DNA from 3 places in the Agrobacterium vacciniicorymbosi genome. Region 2 is predicted to be linked to each of the others. Evidence: predicted binding sites of a transcription regulator. Region 2 holds the regulator's gene; each other region holds the start of a gene.
The links. The regulator PhoB, encoded in region 2, activates phosphate uptake and scavenging genes when phosphate is short. The targets are predictions, from matches to a motif close to TGTCATNNANCTGTCAT.

Region 1: the regulator PhoB is predicted to act here: its motif matches at 4,117-4,133, upstream of ABUK73_RS21610 (DUF2794 domain-containing protein).
Region 3: the regulator PhoB is predicted to act here: its motif matches at 2,747-2,763, upstream of ABUK73_RS00400 (esterase-like activity of phytase family protein).

The regions. Positions count from the first base shown of each region.
Region 1 covers NZ_JBETMF010000017.1:44,654-50,512, forward strand. Annotated here, with positions in the region: gene acnA (aconitate hydratase AcnA) at 211-2,904, shown strand; gene ABUK73_RS21605 (DUF1223 domain-containing protein) at 3,117-3,869, shown strand; gene ABUK73_RS21610 (DUF2794 domain-containing protein) at 4,157-4,549, shown strand; gene ABUK73_RS21615 (Bax inhibitor-1/YccA family protein) at 4,628-5,365, opposite strand; gene ABUK73_RS21620 (ABC transporter permease) at 5,634-5,859, opposite strand, start outside.
Region 2 covers NZ_JBETMF010000004.1:134,669-140,527, forward strand. Annotated here, with positions in the region: gene pstC (phosphate ABC transporter permease subunit PstC) at 1-71, shown strand, start outside; gene pstA (phosphate ABC transporter permease PstA) at 68-1,390, shown strand; gene pstB (phosphate ABC transporter ATP-binding protein PstB) at 1,466-2,281, shown strand; gene phoU (phosphate signaling complex protein PhoU) at 2,369-3,085, shown strand; gene phoB (phosphate regulon transcriptional regulator PhoB) at 3,220-3,903, shown strand; gene ABUK73_RS08315 (hypothetical protein) at 3,948-4,226, opposite strand; gene ABUK73_RS08320 (cold-shock protein) at 4,428-4,637, shown strand; gene ABUK73_RS08325 (hypothetical protein) at 4,862-5,083, shown strand; gene ABUK73_RS08330 (DUF6481 family protein) at 5,120-5,509, shown strand.
Region 3 covers NZ_JBETMF010000001.1:58,987-64,845, forward strand. Annotated here, with positions in the region: gene lon (endopeptidase La) at 1-2,115, shown strand, start outside; gene hupB (DNA-binding protein HupB) at 2,299-2,592, shown strand; gene ABUK73_RS00400 (esterase-like activity of phytase family protein) at 2,819-5,017, shown strand; gene ABUK73_RS00405 (mandelate racemase/muconate lactonizing enzyme family protein) at 5,212-5,859, opposite strand, start outside.

The sequences.
Region 1 (5,859 bases), on a different contig from region 2:
GGTCTGGCACGTTTCGATGAAATTATCTATATGACTTTCAACCACGCCAGCGGTCGGCGTGATCATCATATAGCGCCGGGCCTGAAGGGTGTGAAAACATCCTTCTCGTGCGGACAGCGGAAATGACCGTACCCGCATCCTGATGTGCACGTGTTGCACAGGGGTCCGCACGCGCGTGTTGGCTACTCAGAGGAAGCGGGGTTTTTATCCGTGGCTAAATCTCTAGACAGTTTCAATTGTCGTTCCGTTCTTACCGTTGACGGTAAGGACTATGTTTATTTCAGTCTGCCGAAGGCGGAAGCGAACGGCCTGACGGGCGTTTCGAAACTTCCCTATTCGATGAAGGTTCTGCTTGAGAACCTGCTGCGCTTTGAAGACGGCCAGACCGTTACCAAGGAGCACATCACGGCCGTTGCCGACTGGCTGAACAACAAGGGCCGCGTCGAAAACGAAATCGCCTACCGCCCTGCCCGCGTTCTGATGCAGGACTTCACCGGCGTTCCAGCCGTGGTCGATCTTGCCGCTATGCGCGATGCCATGGTGGCTCTGGGTGGCGATCCTGAAAAGATCAACCCGCTCGTTCCCGTCGATCTGGTTATCGATCACTCTGTTATCGTCGACGAATTCGGCACGCCAACGGCTTTTGCCCGCAACGTGGAGCTGGAATATGAGCGCAACGGCGAGCGTTACCGCTTCCTGAAGTGGGGCCAGCAGGCGTTCAAGAACTTCCGCGTTGTTCCGCCCGGCACCGGCATCTGTCACCAGGTGAACCTCGAATATCTCGGCCAGACGGTCTGGACCAAGGAAGAAGACGGCGAAACCATCGCTTACCCAGACACCTGCGTCGGCACCGACAGCCACACGACCATGATCAATGGTCTGGGCGTTCTGGGCTGGGGCGTTGGCGGTATCGAAGCCGAGGCTGCCATGCTTGGCCAGCCGGTTTCCATGCTTCTGCCTGAAGTCATCGGCTTCAAGCTGACGGGCAAGGTCAAGGAAGGCGTCACCGCCACCGACCTCGTGCTCACAGTCGTTCAGATGCTGCGCAAGAAGGGCGTTGTCTCCAAGTTCGTCGAATTCTTCGGCCCTGGCCTTGATTCGATGACATTGGCCGACCGTGCCACCATCGGCAACATGGGTCCAGAATACGGCGCGACCTGCGGCTTCTTCCCGGTTGACGGCGAAACCATCAACTACCTTACCATGTCTGGCCGCACCAAGGACCGCATCGCACTGGTCGAAGCTTATTCCAAGGCGCAGGACATGTGGCGCACGGGCGACGGCTCCGAGCTTGTCTTCACCGACACGCTGGAACTCGACCTCGGCGACGTCGTGCCATCCATGGCCGGTCCAAAGCGTCCTGAAGGCCGCATCTCTCTGGAAGGCATCGCCTCCGGCTTTGCGACAGCATTGGAAGCCGACTACAAGAAGCCCGGCCAGCTCGACAACCGCTATCCTGTCGAAGGCACGGATTTCGATCTCGGCCATGGCGATGTTGCCATTGCTGCCATCACCTCCTGCACCAACACGTCCAACCCATCGGTTCTGATTGCTGCCGGACTTCTGGCCCGCAACGCAGTGGCCAAGGGTCTGACATCCAAGCCTTGGGTCAAGACGTCGCTTGCACCGGGATCTCAGGTTGTTGGCGAATATCTGGAAAAGTCCGGTCTTCAGAAGGATCTGGATGCCATCGGCTTCAACCTCGTCGGCTTCGGCTGCACGACCTGCATCGGTAACTCCGGTCCGCTGCCAGCGCCGATCTCCAAGACCATCAACGACAAGGGTCTGATCACCGCTGGCGTTCTCTCCGGCAACCGTAACTTCGAAGGCCGTATCTCGCCGGACGTTCAGGCGAACTACCTCGCTTCCCCGCCGCTCGTCGTCGCTTACGCGCTGGCTGGCACGGTTCAGAAAGACCTGACGACCGAGCCGCTTGGTACGGGTTCCGATGGACAGCCTGTATTCCTTAAGGACATCTGGCCGACATCTGCCGAAATCCAGGAATTCATCCTGAAATACGTCACGCGCGAACTCTACGAGTCGAAGTATGCAGACGTGTTCAAGGGCGACGAGAATTGGCAGGCCGTTCAGGTTCCTCCGGGCCAGACCTATGCATGGGACGACAAGTCGACCTATGTGCAGAACCCGCCTTATTTCGTGGGCATGGGCAAGACCGGCACAGGCTTGAAGAACATCAAGGGCGCACGCGTTCTCGGTCTCTTCGGCGACAAGATCACCACCGACCATATTTCTCCGGCCGGTTCGATCAAGGCTGCTTCCCCTGCCGGTGCATACCTCACCGAAAACGGCGTGGGCGTTGCCGACTTCAACCAGTACGGCACACGCCGTGGTAACCACGAAGTGATGATGCGCGGCACATTCGCCAACATCCGTATTCGCAACCACATGCTTGGGCCGAACGGCAAGGAGGGTGGCTACACCATCCACTATCCGTCCAAGGAAGAGATGTCGATTTACGATGCGGCCATGCAGTACAAGGCCGAGGGCGTTCCGCTCGTCATCTTCGCAGGCGTAGAATACGGCAACGGTTCTTCGCGTGACTGGGCTGCCAAGGGCACGAACCTGCTCGGCGTCAAGGCTGTCATCGCGCAGTCGTTTGAGCGTATCCACCGTTCCAACCTCGTTGGCATGGGCGTTGTCCCATTCGTCTTCGAAGAAGGCACCACATGGGCAAGCCTCAACCTCAAGGGCGATGAAACAGTCGAGATCGACGGTCTCGAAGGCGACATCAAGCCACGCGAGAAGAAGATCGCCAAGATCACCTATGGCGACGGCACCGTGAAGGACATTCCGATCCTTTGCCGCATCGATACGCTGGACGAAGTGATCTACATGAACAATGGTGGCATTCTGCAGACCGTTCTTCGCGATCTGGCTGCATAAGCCATCGATCATCGAGACAGAAAAACGCCGGGAGCAATCCCGGCGTTTTTGCGTAAGATGACGGGAGTGAAATGGCGGGCACGCTTCGTGATCGGCACTCACCCCATCGTGACTTTCTATTGAAGGGATTTCGGCGCTATTTTCGCCGTCGCGTCCCGACATGTATTGATAGCATCAATGGTCTGGATAGGCGTCCAGACAAGGGTTTCGCAATGTCTTTTAAATATGGACCTTTGACATTTGGTCTTTCACTGTGTGTGCTCAGCACCGTTGCGGCGGTCTCCGCGCAGGCGCAGGAGACGGTAAAGGGCGTTGTGGAGCTTTTCACCTCGCAGGGCTGCGCGTCGTGCCCGCCCGCAGATGAGGCAATGCGCAAACTCATCCAGAAGGGCGACGTGATCGGCCTGTCTTACCATGTCGATTACTGGAACTATCTCGGCTGGGCGGATTCGCTGGCGTCTAAGGAAAATACCGAGCGGCAATATGGCTATGCGCGGGCGCTGGGCCGCAACAATGTCTATACGCCGCAGGCGGTGGTGAATGGTCGCGACCACGTCAAGGGCGCCGATATGAACGCCATCTACAGCCGCCTGGATGCCTTCAAGAATGCGGGCGAAGGCCTGAGCGTGCCGGTAAAGGCACAGCGCATCAACGATGAGATCGCCATCGATATTGGCGAAGGCCATGGCAAGGCGGATGTCGTCGTTGCCTATTTCACCCGCGAGCAGATCGTGGACGTCCAGAAGGGCGAAAATCAGGGAAAGAAGATTTCCTACTGGCACAGCGTCTATGACGTTCAGACTGTGGGCATGTGGGATGGAAAGTCGATGGCGGTGAAGCTGCCAGCCAGCATCATGAGCAAGGCGCAGAACGGCGGGTGCGCGGTTCTGTTGCAGACGACGGATGCGCAGGGCAATCCGGCTGCCATCATTGGCGCGAGCGTTCTTTTACCATCTGGGAATTGAGTTCACCCTGAAGGGTGAGGAGATCCGGTCCGGGCATTGGGGGCTGGGGGTAAAGGGTCAATGCACCGGACCGGGTCATCTTGGTGCCTAGGCATCAATTGACTTCAGCAATATTCCACCCAATTCGGGCCATGGTTTGACCGAAATAGGGCAATTGCACCTTTAAGATCTGCCTAAATTATTACCTGCGAAGCATTTTTTGAAGGGCTGCGCCAAGGCTTGCAATTTCGCCAGCGTGGCGGCAGACTGTCGTACAAATGTCATTTGCAGTTGAGCGAGGTTGCCTGATGACCGATCAGCCGGATTTGCAGCGCGCAGGTTCATCTCACAGAGATAGCTCATCCGTCATCGATCTCCGTGAATACAAGCAGAGCAAGGACCCCTTGCCGATCACCTTCCATCGCCGTGAACTGGATGCGATATTGCGCATCTATGGGCGCATGGTGGGTGAAGGAGAATGGCGCGACTATGCCATCGACCATTTGAAGGACAAGGCGGTGTTCTCCGTTTTCAAACGGTCCGGCGAGATGCCTCTGTTCCGCATTGAGAAGAACCCCAAGCTTGCGGCCAAGCAGGGCGCGTTCAGCGTCGTCAATGTCGATGGTCGCATTCTGAAGCGAGGGCACGAGTTGCCGCAGGTGCTGAAAGTCTTCGACAAGGTGCTGAAGCTGATCGAGTGATCCCCAGCATCGCGAGAGATACGGACAACAAAAAAGGCGGCCCGAGAGCCGCCTTTTCGATGTCTATCTCATCAGATCTTACTTGTCGCGGTTTCCGAGGAACTGCAGCAGGAACATGAAGAGGTTGATGAAGTCGAGGTAGAGCGTCAGCGCGCCCATGATGGCTTTACGGCCAGCAGTCGCAACATCGTCACCGTCGAAATACATTTCCTTGATCTTCTGCGTGTCATAAGCCGTCAGACCAGCGAAGATCAGCACGCCGATGGCGGAGATCGCAAAGCCCATGGCAGACGACTGCAGGAAGATGTTGACGAGCGACGCGATGATCAGGCCGAACAGACCCATGATCAGGAACGAGCCCATGCCGGACAGGTCCTTCTTTGTGGTGTAGCCGTAAAGCGACAGGGCACCGAAGGAAGCAGCCGTGATGAAGAACGTCTGTACGATGCTCTGGCCGGTATAGACCAGGAAGATCGACGACAGCGAGATACCCATCAGCGCGGCGTAACCCCAGAAGGTTGCCTGCGCGGCAGGGACACTCATGTTCTGAATGCGGAAGCTAAGGAAAAGCACCAGACCCAGCGGTGCGAACATCACTACCCATTTCAGCGGGGAGCCATAGAGCAGCTGCGCGAAAGCGGGGTTGGAAACCGCCATTGTATAGGTGAAGAAGGACGCTACGCCGGTAATTACCAGCGCAAGTGCCATCAGGTTATAAACCTTCAGCATATAGGTGCGCAGACCCTGGTCGATCATGGCACCAGACTGTGCATGACCCTGGGCCATACGGTTCTGGTAATTGTTGAAGTCAGACATTGTTACCTCTTTTGAGCTCCGAAATTGCTACGGTGTCGGGCATATCGTCGTTTCACGACTATATCCCAGGCGCCGCTGCGGAGCTACAGCAAGCCTACCGAAGAATATGATGATATCGTTTCATAGATACAAGAGCTTTCAGAGCCGAAAAAACACCGTATGCGCGAAAATCGATAACGTTTTGGCGATCATTACAGAGATTTAATCGTTAAAGTTAAGTGGCGTACAACTTTTCAGAATGCTCTTCGGTTCCGGGCTCTCGTTTATCTTACTCTCCTGCCTGCCGCAGAACCGGCGCTGCCTTTTGCCCCAGTATCCGCCATGTACCGATGAGGCCGATGCCGACAGTCATGACGAGGGCCACGACGATGGTGCCGATGGCGACATCCGGCAGAAAGCTGGAGGGCAGTTTCATGATGCGGGCAATGACGAACCATGCGGAAACGCCACCGGCAAACAGCGCAAAAATGGCCGTCGCCAGACCCAGCATCATG
Region 2 (5,859 bases):
TTGCCATCACGCTTTGCCTCAATATCTACGCGCTCTATATTGTGCGCAAATACCGGGAGCAGTACGAATGACCGACGTCGTTACTCCGGGCTTTACCGCCCCAGCCGCAACGAAGAAGGTCCGTCGCGATATCGGCATCAAGCGCCGTTACGCCGCCGAGCGCCGCTTCCGGACTTATGGCCTTGCCGCCATCTCCTTCGGCCTTCTGTTCCTTTTCCTGCTTCTCTGGTCCGTCGTCGGCAAAGGCTATACGGCGTTCCAGCAGACCATGATCACCGTGCCGGTCGAGTTCTCGCAGCAGATCATCGATCCCGACAACGTCCGTGCACAGAACCCTGCCAAGCTGATGACCGCGAACTACCCCGTGGTTGCCCGCAATGCGGTGGCAAAGGCACTCGGCGTCTCCCTGGATGACCGCGATGGCCTTCGTGCCGTCAATGCGATGATCTCCGACAGCATCCGCGGACAGCTGCGCGATCTGGTGGTAGCCGATCCTAGCATCGTTGGAACCACGCGCACCGTGGCCCTTCTGGCTTCAGGCGATCTCGATAGCGTGGTCAAGGGTCAGGTCGATGTTTCCGTCAATGAGCAGAACCGTCGCATCTCCGACCAGCAACTCGCCTGGGTCAAGAAACTGACCGAAGCGGGCCAACTGGCCAAGGAATTCAATACCGGCATCTTCTTCAACGGCGCATCCAGCCGTCCGGAAGCCGCAGGTGTCGGCGTGGCGCTGATCGGCTCCTTCTACATGATGCTGATCGTGCTGGTTCTGTCGCTGCCCATCGGTGTCGCCGCTTCCATCTATCTGGAAGAGTTCGCACCGAAGAACCGCCTGACGGATCTTATCGAGGTCAATATCAACAATCTCGCTGCCGTTCCGTCCATCGTTTACGGTCTGCTCGGCCTGTCGGTCTTCATCAACTTCATGGGCTTCCCGCGCTCGGCCTCGCTGGTCGGTGGTTTCGTCCTGACGCTTATGACATTGCCCACCATCATCATCGCCACCCGTGCGGCGCTGAAGGCGGTGCCGCCATCCATCCGCGCCGCTGCCCTTGGCCTTGGCGCTTCGAAAATGCAGACCATCTTCCACCATGTGCTGCCGCTGGCCATGCCCGGAATTCTCACGGGTACCATCATCGGCCTGGCACATGCCCTTGGCGAAACCGCACCGCTGCTTCTTATCGGCATGGTCGCCTTCGTCGCGAATTATCCGACAACACCGATGGACCCGTCCACGGCCCTGCCGGTGCAGATTTACATGTGGGCGAACGAAGCAGAACGTGCCTTTGTCGAGAGAACATCAGGCGCTATCATCATCCTGCTTATGTTCCTCATCGTCATGAATGTGGGAGCAATCCTGTTGCGTCGCCGCTTCGAGCGTCGCTGGTAAACATGACTCAGGGAAAATCGGGTCACCGGTTTTCCAGCCAGCATGCGATGTAACAAACACCGGGAGCTTGAGGCTATGAATATGTTGTCGGAAGCAGCAGTTGAAAAGGCGCTGGACAAGAAAATGAATGAAGTAACATACAAGATGATCGGCAAGGACGTTTCCGTTTATTACAGCGAGAAGCGTGCCCTTTACGATGTGAACCTCAACGTACGTGAAAACACCGTGACGGCGCTCATCGGCCCGTCTGGCTGCGGCAAGTCCACCTTCCTGCGCACGCTGAACCGCATGAACGACACCATCGACAGCTGCCGCGTCACCGGCAAGATCACGCTCGATGAAGACGATATCTACGATCAGACCATCGACGTGGTGGAACTGCGCGCCCGTGTCGGCATGGTGTTCCAGAAGCCGAACCCTTTCCCGAAGACGATCTACGAAAACATCGCCTACGGCCCGCGCATCCATGGTTTGGCCCGCAACAAGGCGGACATGGATCAGATCGTCGAGTCGAGCCTTCAGAAGGCCGGTCTGTGGAACGAAGCCAAGGATCGTCTGCACGAATCCGGCACCGGCCTGTCCGGCGGTCAGCAGCAGCGTCTGTGCATCGCCCGCGCCATTGCGGTTTCGCCTGAAGTCATCCTGATGGACGAGCCCTGCTCGGCACTGGACCCGATTGCAACCGCCAAGGTCGAGGAACTGATCCACGAACTGCGCGCCAATTACACCATCGTCATCGTTACCCACTCCATGCAGCAGGCAGCCCGCGTGTCGCAGCGCACCGCCATGTTCCATCTGGGCCATCTGGTGGAAGAAAACGACACCGACAAGATGTTCACCAACCCGGACGACCAGCGCACGCAGGACTACATCATGGGTCGCTTCGGCTGATCTGACGCTGGTTCAAACCCTTCGCATGGCACCGCTTGAGCCCGGTCGGGCTTGCGGGCCAGTGCATCGAAACTGGAGACTTCGAACATGCCGACACATTCCCATATTATGTCCGCCTATGATGATGAACTGAAGTTCCTCACCCGCCGCATCGCCGAAATGGGTGGTCTGGCTGAACAGATGTGCGCCGATGCGGTGCGCGCTCTGGTCAACTCGGATGCAGCGCTGGCCCAGAAGGTCATCTCTGACGATACGATCCTCGATCATGCCGAGCGCGAGATCGGCGACAAGGCCATCGTGACCATCGCCAAGCGTCAGCCCATGGCGTCCGACCTGCGTGAAATCATCGGTTCGCTGCGCATCGCTGCCGATCTGGAGCGCGTCGGCGATCTTGGCAAAAATACTGCCAAGCGCGTCATCGCCGTTGCCGGCACTGGCGTTCCGCGCAAGCTGGCCCGTGGACTGGAGCACCTGTCGGAACTGGCGCTGGTGCAGCTGAAGGAAGTGCTGGACGTCTATTCCACGCGCTCCGCAGAAAAGGCACAGGCCATCCGCGAGCGCGACGAAGAGATCGACGCCATGTATACCTCGCTGTTCCGCGAGCTTTTGACCTACATGATGGAAGATCCGCGCAACATCACGACCTGCACGCATCTGCTGTTCTGCGCAAAGAACATCGAGCGCGTCGGCGACCATGCGACCAACATCGCGGAAACCATCTATTACATGGCCACCGGCAGCCAGCCGGAAGGTGAGCGTCCGAAGGACGATAGTTCCAACACGCTCGGTGCAGTAACCGAGTAAGTTTTACAGCATCGGCGCCCTTGGATCGGAAACGATGTTTGGAATGCCGGTGTGTAGATCAACAGGCCAGAGCGTCCGTGATGCGTCCAAATGAACGCATGGCGCTCTGGTAAGACTGGCGGAGTCCCAAGCCTATGGTGCCGAAAATCGCAGTTGTCGAAGATGAAGAGGCTTTGAGCGTTCTTCTTCGTTACAATCTGGAATCCGAAGGTTACGATGTCGACACCATTCCCCGTGGCGACGAGGCGGAAATCCGCCTGCAGGAGCGCACGCCGGATCTGCTGATCCTGGACTGGATGCTGCCGGGCGTTTCCGGCATCGAACTGTGCCGTCGCCTGAGAATGCGCCCCGAGACCGAGCGTCTGCCAATCATCATGTTGACGGCACGCGGTGAGGAAAGCGAGCGGGTGCGCGGACTGGCCACGGGTGCTGACGACTATGTGGTCAAGCCATTCTCCACCCCGGAACTGATGGCGCGCGTCAAAGCCATGCTGCGCCGCGCCCGCCCGGAGGTTCTGTCGTCTGTTCTGAAATGCGGTGATATCGAGCTGGATCGCGAAACGCACCGCGTCCACCGCAAGACCCGCGAAGTGCGCCTCGGGCCAACCGAATTCCGCCTTCTGGAGTTCCTGATGGTCTCGCCGGGCCGCGTCTTCTCCCGCTCGCAACTTCTCGACGGCGTCTGGGGTCACGATATCTATGTGGACGAACGCACCGTAGACGTCCATGTCGGCCGCCTGCGCAAGGCGCTCAACTTCTCCAACATGCAGGATGTAATCCGCACCGTTCGCGGCGCGGGTTATTCCATGGAAGCCTGACAGGCGCTCCACCACTGATATTTCGCACAACGCGCGCTATTGCCTCACCGGGTCAACAGCGCGCGTTTTGTATTTTTGCGCAGCTTAGGCAGGAATAGGTACGAGAAGGGGAGCCATCTCCAGCCGGTAACGAAGATATATTTTTGACTCCTTTGAACTGGTTTGCGCCAGAAGTTGCGGATGGAAAGGGGAAGCGGGGATATCCGCTTGCCGCGCAGTTTTCCTGAGTAAAAACAAAGGGCAGGTACATTTTCAAAATTGAAAATCCAGCACGGATTATTATATTTCTGAAGAGGCTGCTGCGTTGCAAGATAAACGCTCATTTCAATGATCTGAAATTTAAAGTTTGACTATCCGGCCATAACCCTCTATCACTGGTTTATCGATATTTTGCTTGCTGAGCTTTGGTTGCCGCGCGATTAGCACCGCGTTTTGAACTAACCCTTTCCTTCAAAAAAATCGCTATACTCGCACACAGGGCGTCAGTTCTGTGATCTATAACTTATGCTTTGAAAGGGTTCATTATGACCACAGGCACAGTAAAATGGTTTAACTCCACCAAGGGCTTCGGCTTCATTCAGCCAGACAACGGCGGCACAGACGCATTCGTACACATCTCCGCTGTAGAGCGTGCAGGTATGCGCGAAATCGTTGAAGGCCAGAAGCTGAGCTACGACCTTGAGCGCGACAACAAGTCGGGCAAAATGTCGGCCTGCAATCTCCAGGCTGCTTAATACGGACTCCGCTTTCCTTTGACCACGGATGTACTGGCACTGTCGAAAGCATGAGACCAAGCGAGGTCAGGCACGTTGCCTGGCCTTTTTTTGTGCCGCCCGGCGGTACAGGCTTCGGACACCGCGCCCATGGGCGCAAACGCTCCGGGCCACTCGATCCACCCCGCAGCGGCGTTTTTGGAAATCGATCCCGATTTCGGCTGATGCGACAGGAAGGAAATTCCATGTCTGAAACACACAGCAAATCTCGCCAGCAGGCGGAAATCGCATTCGGTGAAACGCAGTCGCAGTTCTTTGCACGCGGCCACGCTGTTGATGAACTCAATTCGATTGCCCAGGCGCGTGATGAAAAGACGCAGCGCCTGCGTGAAGCGCGCCTTGCCAAGGAACTGCAAGACAGCCTGGCACCTGCCAAGACACCCGCAAAGCGTACCAAGAAATCCTGACCCTGATGGGTGCGGCACCTCAACTGGAATAGAGACTTGAGAAACAACAAAAACGTTAAAAACAGTGAACTGACCGACCGCCGCAGCGCTGCTGCCGAGGCCAAGGCTGCTCTTCTTCAGGCCTATAAGGCCGCCAAGGAAGCTGCCGAACCCAACCGGGAAGCCAAGCAGGCAGAACGCATCGCCGTGGCGGAAGCCCGCGAAGCGCGTCGTGCCGAGCGCGAGCAGCAGAAGCGCGAAGAGCAGAGCCGCCTCGAAGCGGAACGGCTGGCGCATGAAGCCGAGCTTGAAGCCGCTGCGACTGCCGAAGAAGACGCCCGCAAGCTGGCCGATAAAAACCGCGTCGCCCGCGTCATCGAAGATGAAGCCGCCCGCAAGGCCGAGCGCGATCGTCGCTATGCCAACCGCAAGGCCCGCCAGGGTTAAAGCTATCTGCCATGATCCAGCAGCCATTCGAATGAAGGGCTGCGATCTGGCAGGATGGACCTGTGGTCATTCGTGCTTGCGGGAACATTGGCGGTTAAGCCGCCAATCAAAGGTGCCAGTGCATCTCCGCGCAGCTATTGCGCCTCGCAGAACCGTTCTGAACGTTCTGCAAAATTGCTCTTCCTACATACGTGAAATCCGGTCACAAAACTTCCGTTCCATGGAGGGCTTGCTTCATTGCAAGCAGGCATAGCTCAGCAGTTTGTAAGAGCAGATGGCGCCATAAGGCTATAAAAGCCGCGCCCAATATCCCAAGAAAGATAGAGCAAGCTTCATCGCTTTTGGCCGCG
Region 3 (5,859 bases), on a different contig from region 2:
ATCGAAGAGTACACCGGTCGTGAAGACTTCTATGAAGCCACCGCCGTTCTTCTGGCTGAGCCGGAAGAAGACCCGGTCGAGATCGAAGCTCTGTCGCGCTCTGTCGTGTCCGAGTTCGAAAGCTATGTGAAGCTCAACAAGAAGATTTCGCCTGAGGTGGTTGGTGCCGCCGGTCAGATCGACGACTATTCCAAACTCGCAGATACGGTTGCCTCGCACCTGTCCATCAAGATCACCGAAAAGCAGGAAATGCTGGAAACGGTGAGCGTGAAGCAGCGTCTTGAAAAGGCGCTCGGCTTCATGGAAGGCGAGATTTCCGTTCTTCAGGTCGAAAAGCGTATCCGCTCGCGCGTCAAGCGCCAGATGGAGAAGACCCAGCGCGAATATTACCTGAACGAGCAGATGAAGGCGATCCAGAAGGAACTCGGTGACGGCGAGGATGGCCGTGACGAGATGGCAGAGCTGGAAGAACGCGTTGCCAAGACCAAGCTCTCCAAGGAGGCCCGCGAAAAGGCGGAAGCCGAAATGAAGAAGCTGCGCCAGATGAGCCCGATGTCTGCGGAAGCAACCGTCGTGCGCAATTATCTGGATTGGCTGATCGGTCTGCCTTGGGGCAAGAAGTCCAAGATCAAGACGGACCTGAACGCTGCAGAAACCGTTCTCGAACAGGATCACTTCGGTCTCGACAAGGTCAAGGAACGCATCGTCGAGTATCTGGCCGTACAGGCCCGTGCGACGAAGATCCGTGGCCCGATCCTGTGCCTCGTTGGTCCTCCAGGCGTTGGTAAGACGTCGCTTGCGAAGTCCATCGCCAAGGCAACTGGCCGTGAATATGTGCGCATGGCGCTGGGTGGCGTTCGTGACGAAGCGGAAATCCGTGGTCACCGCCGTACCTATATCGGCTCCATGCCTGGCAAGATCGTCCAGTCGATGAAGAAGGCAAAGAAGGCCAATCCGCTCTTCCTGCTCGATGAAATCGACAAGATGGGGCAGGACTTCCGTGGCGATCCATCGTCCGCTTTGCTGGAGGTGCTGGATCCGGAACAGAACTCCACATTCATGGACCACTATCTCGAAGTGGAATATGACCTGTCGGACGTGATGTTCGTCACCACAGCCAATACGCTGAATATTCCAGGCCCGTTGATGGACCGCATGGAAGTCATCCGCATTGCTGGTTACACGGAAGACGAAAAGCGCGAAATCGCCAAGCGTCACCTGCTGCCCAAGGCGATCAAGGAACATGCGCTGCGTCCGGAGGAATTCTCCGTCAGCGACGACGCCCTGATGGCCATCAGCCAGCAGTACACGCGTGAAGCCGGCGTTCGTAACTTCGAGCGTGAATTGATGAAGCTCGCACGTAAGGCCGTGACCGAGATCATCAAGGGCAAGTCCACGTCGGTTGCCGTTACGGCTGCCAACATCGAGGACTATCTCGGCGTTCCACGGTATCGCCATGGCGAAGCCGAGCGTGAAGATCAGGTCGGCGTCGTTACAGGTCTTGCTTGGACCGAAGTGGGCGGCGAGCTTCTGACCATCGAAGGCGTCATGATGCCGGGTAAGGGTCGTATGACCGTGACCGGTAACCTGAAGGAAGTGATGAAGGAATCCATTTCGGCAGCGGCATCCTATGTCCGCTCGCGCGCCGTGGACTTCGGCATCGAGCCACCGCGCTTCGACAAGTCGGACATTCACGTTCACGTGCCGGAAGGTGCGACACCGAAAGATGGTCCATCCGCCGGTGTGGCCATGGCAACGGCAATCGTTTCGATTATGACAGGTATTGCCGTGGACAAGAACGTCGCGATGACGGGCGAAATCACGCTTCGCGGTCGCGTCCTGCCAATTGGCGGCCTGAAGGAAAAGCTGCTCGCTGCTCTTCGCGGCGGTATCAAGAAGGTGCTGATCCCGGAAGAAAACGCCAAGGACTTGGCGGATATTCCTGACAACGTCAAAAACGAGATGGAAATCATCCCGGTTGCCCGCATGGGTGAGGTTCTGCAGCACGCGCTTGTGCGTATGCCCGAGCCCATCGAGTGGGATGGCAGCATCGAGACGCCGGTCATTGCAACTGTTGAAGGTGTGGATGACGGTAGCCAGACAATCGCACATTGATAAGCGACCGTCGGTGTTGGTGCTAAATTAGCACAAAATCGTTGAAAGGCTGGCAGAAATGCCAGCCTTTTTTGTGAAAAGAACGCGAGACCCCTTGTTTTTCAGGCCATTCCAGCGCTTTTGGGTGGCGGTGCGCGAATAGATAAGTATTCTGCGCCGATCCAATTTGAGTCGTTTCATACCATTGAAAGGGGTGGAAACATGAACAAGAACGAGCTCGTTTCTGCAGTTGCCGAAAAGGCTGGTCTCACCAAGGCTGATGCCGCTTCTGCCGTCGACGCAGTATTCGAAACCGTCCAGAGCGAATTGAAGGCCGGTGGCGACATCCGTCTCGCAGGCTTCGGCAGCTTCACCGTAAGCCGTCGTGAAGCCTCCAAGGGCCGTAACCCATCCACGGGTGCAGAAGTCGATATTCCGGCTCGCAACGTTCCAAAGTTCTCCGCAGGCAAGGGCCTGAAGGACGCTGTTAACTCCTAAGTTTTCCTGAGCTGTTTGCGCCCGCGGCGTGCGAACAGTGCTCAGATATACGAGGAATGATTTTGGCTCTTTGCGCAGTTTTGCGAAATGACGCCATCGAAATGCAGAGAGCCCGGCCTTGAGCCGGGCTTTTTGTTTATCAGCACCTTCTCATTGTCATTTCCCTGTCACGTCCATGTCGCAAAAGCCCAGTCATGCATTTTTCCAGTGCACTGAAGGGGACATCATGACATTTCGTTTTTCGAGTGCTGCGCTGACCGCGGCGCTTTTTGCTTCTGCCGCATTTCCAGTCGCCGCCGAGCAGGTTTTCAACCGCATCTCGTCGTTTCCTGTCGCTCTGAACCTTCCTTCCGACAAGGAAGAGAAGACGATCACGTCGGCGGAAATCGTCACGGCTAGTGAAGACGGCAATACGCTGATCTATTCCGACAGCCCGCTGGGCGGCATCGGCTTTGTCGACATCAAGGATGCCAAGGCACCAAAGGCGCTTGGCGCTCTGATGATGGATGGCGAGCCGACATCGGTTGCCGTGTCCGGTACCAAGGTTCTGGCTGGCGTCAACACGTCCGAAAGCTACGTCAAGCCAGCTGGCAAGCTGGTGACGGTCGATATCGCCACCCGCAAGATCGAAGCCAGCTGTGACCTCGGCGGCCAGCCGGACTCCGTTGCGGTTTCCCCGGACAAGAGCTTCGTGGCCATCGCCATCGAAAACGAGCGTGATGAAAAGGTCAATGACGGCGCGCTGCCGCAGATGCCTGCCGGCTTCCTCGTCACCATCGGTCTCAAGAATGGCGCACCGGATTGCTCGACGCTGAAGAAGATCGATGTCACCGGTCTTGCCGAGATTTCGCCGGAAGATCCAGAGCCGGAATTCGTTTCCATCAATGCCAATGGCGAGATTGCCCTGACGCTTCAGGAAAACAACCATATCGTCATCGTTGATGGCAAAAGCGGCAAGGTCACAAGCCACTTTTCCGCAGGCACTGTTGACCTGAAGGGTATCGACACCAAGACCGATGGCCAGTTGAAATTCACCGACAGCCAGGACGCCCGCAAGCGCGAGCCGGATGCCGTGAAGTGGCTGGACAATGACCGTATCGTCATCGCCAATGAGGGCGACTGGCAGGGCGGTTCGCGCGGCTTCACCATTTTCGACAAGACCGGCAAGCTGCTTTACGAAGCTGGCTCTTCCTTCGAACATGCCGTTGCGGCCATCGGCCACTATCCTGAAAAGCGCTCCAAGGCCAAGGGCATCGAGCCTGAAGGTCTGGAAGCGGCAACATTCGGCAACGACAAGTATTTCTTCGTTCTGGCCGAACGCGCATCTGTCGTTGGCGTCTACAAGGACACGGGCGCAGAGCCGCAGCTGACGCAAATCCTCCCATCGGGGATTTCGCCTGAAGGTGCAGTCGCCATTCCATCGCGCAACCTGCTGGTCACCGCCAACGAAGCCGATCTGGTTGAAGATGGTGCAGCCCGCTCGCATGTCATGATCTATGAGCGCTCGGAAGGGCAGGCCGCCTATCCGCAGCTTACCTCCGCCACGGTCGATGGCGCACCGATCGGCTGGGGCGCTCTGTCCGGTCTGACAGCTGACGCGGAAAAGGACGGCATTCTTTATGCGATCTCCGACTCCGTCTACGGCAATCAGCCATCGATCTACACCATCGACGCCAACAAGAAGCCTGCCGTCATCACCAGCGTTCTGCGCGTAAAGCGTGATGGTCTGGCAGCGCAGAAGCTGGATATGGAAGGCATCACGCTGGACGGTAAGGGCGGCTTCTGGGTCGCATCCGAAGGCAACAGCGAAAAGCTCGTTCCGCACGCGCTTTACAACGTCAATGCAAAGGGCGAAATCAAGGCCGAGATCGCACTTCCAAAAGAACTGTTGGAAGGCGAAACCCGCTTCGGCTTCGAAGGCGTAACCATGATCGGCAAGGGCGATGACGCCACGCTGTGGATGGCTGTTCAGCGCGAATGGGGCAAGGCTGAAAAGGGCAAGGTAAAGCTCGTCTCTTACAACCTGAAGTCCAAGGAGTGGGGTGCTGTGCATTATCCGCTGGATAAGGCAGATGACGGCTGGGTCGGTCTTTCCGAAATCACCGCCCATGGCGACAATGTCTACATCGTCGAGCGCGATAACCAGATCGGCGACAAGGCGAAGATCAAGAAGCTCTACAGCGTCGCCATTTCCGACCTGAAGCCCGGCAAGATCGGCGGCGAACTGCCGCTCGTCAAGAAGACAGAAGTCCACGACTTCCTGCCAGACCTCAAGGCCCAGACGAATGGCTATGTCGTCGACAAGCTGGAAGGCTTCACTTTCGACAAGTCCGGCAAGGCCTTCGCGGTAACGGACAATGACGGCGTGGATGACTCCTCGGGCGAGACACTGTTCTTCCCGGTTGATCTGAAGGGCACGAACTGAGTTCCCAACTTCCGTCATGCCGGGCTTGACCCGGCATCCAGCTGCCGCGCGTCTGCGCGGCGGAAGAGTCTTCGCACCGCAGACGCGGTTCAGGCTAGACCCCGCATTAAATGCGGGGTGACGGAGCAAGAACAAAAAGCCGGGTGTCATCCCTGACACCCGGCTTTTTCCGTCGTGATCCTTTCACCCAAAGATCACGCGTCCTTCAAAGCATATTGCTCCAGCGCATCCCGATTGATCTCAATCCCAAGTCCCGGGCCATCCGGTATCTGCACCACGCCATTGACGTGATCCAGCGGGCTGGTGAGAACCGCCTGTCGATAGGGGTTCTCCGTGCGGTCGAATTCGAGAATCGGTGGGCGCGGGTTGCGGCGGGCAGGGTCTGGCGGCAGGTAGGCCATGAATTGCAGGGCCGCGGCAATGGCCACACCCGTTCCCCACACATGCGGAACGACGCGCACGCCGTAGAGTGTTGCCATATCGACGATGCGTTTGGTTTCCGAAAAGCCGCCGCTACCGGCAAGATCCGGCTGGAGAATATCCACGGCACGGCTTTCCAGTGGCGCGCGCATCCCGTAACGGCCATGCCAGGTTTCGCCACCCGCAACGGGAATGGGCTGACCGGCGCGCACGGCCTGATAGGCATCCAGCTGTTCCGGCACAACTGGCTCTTCAAACCAATCGATGCCAAGAGGCGCCAGCGCCTTGCCGACTTCGATGGCTTCCAACGCATCGTAACCATGGTTGGCGTCGATCATGATGCGGACATCGGGCCCCACGGCTTCGCGCGCGGCACGGATGACGGCAATGTCTTCCGCCACATCGAAGCCGATCTTGATCTT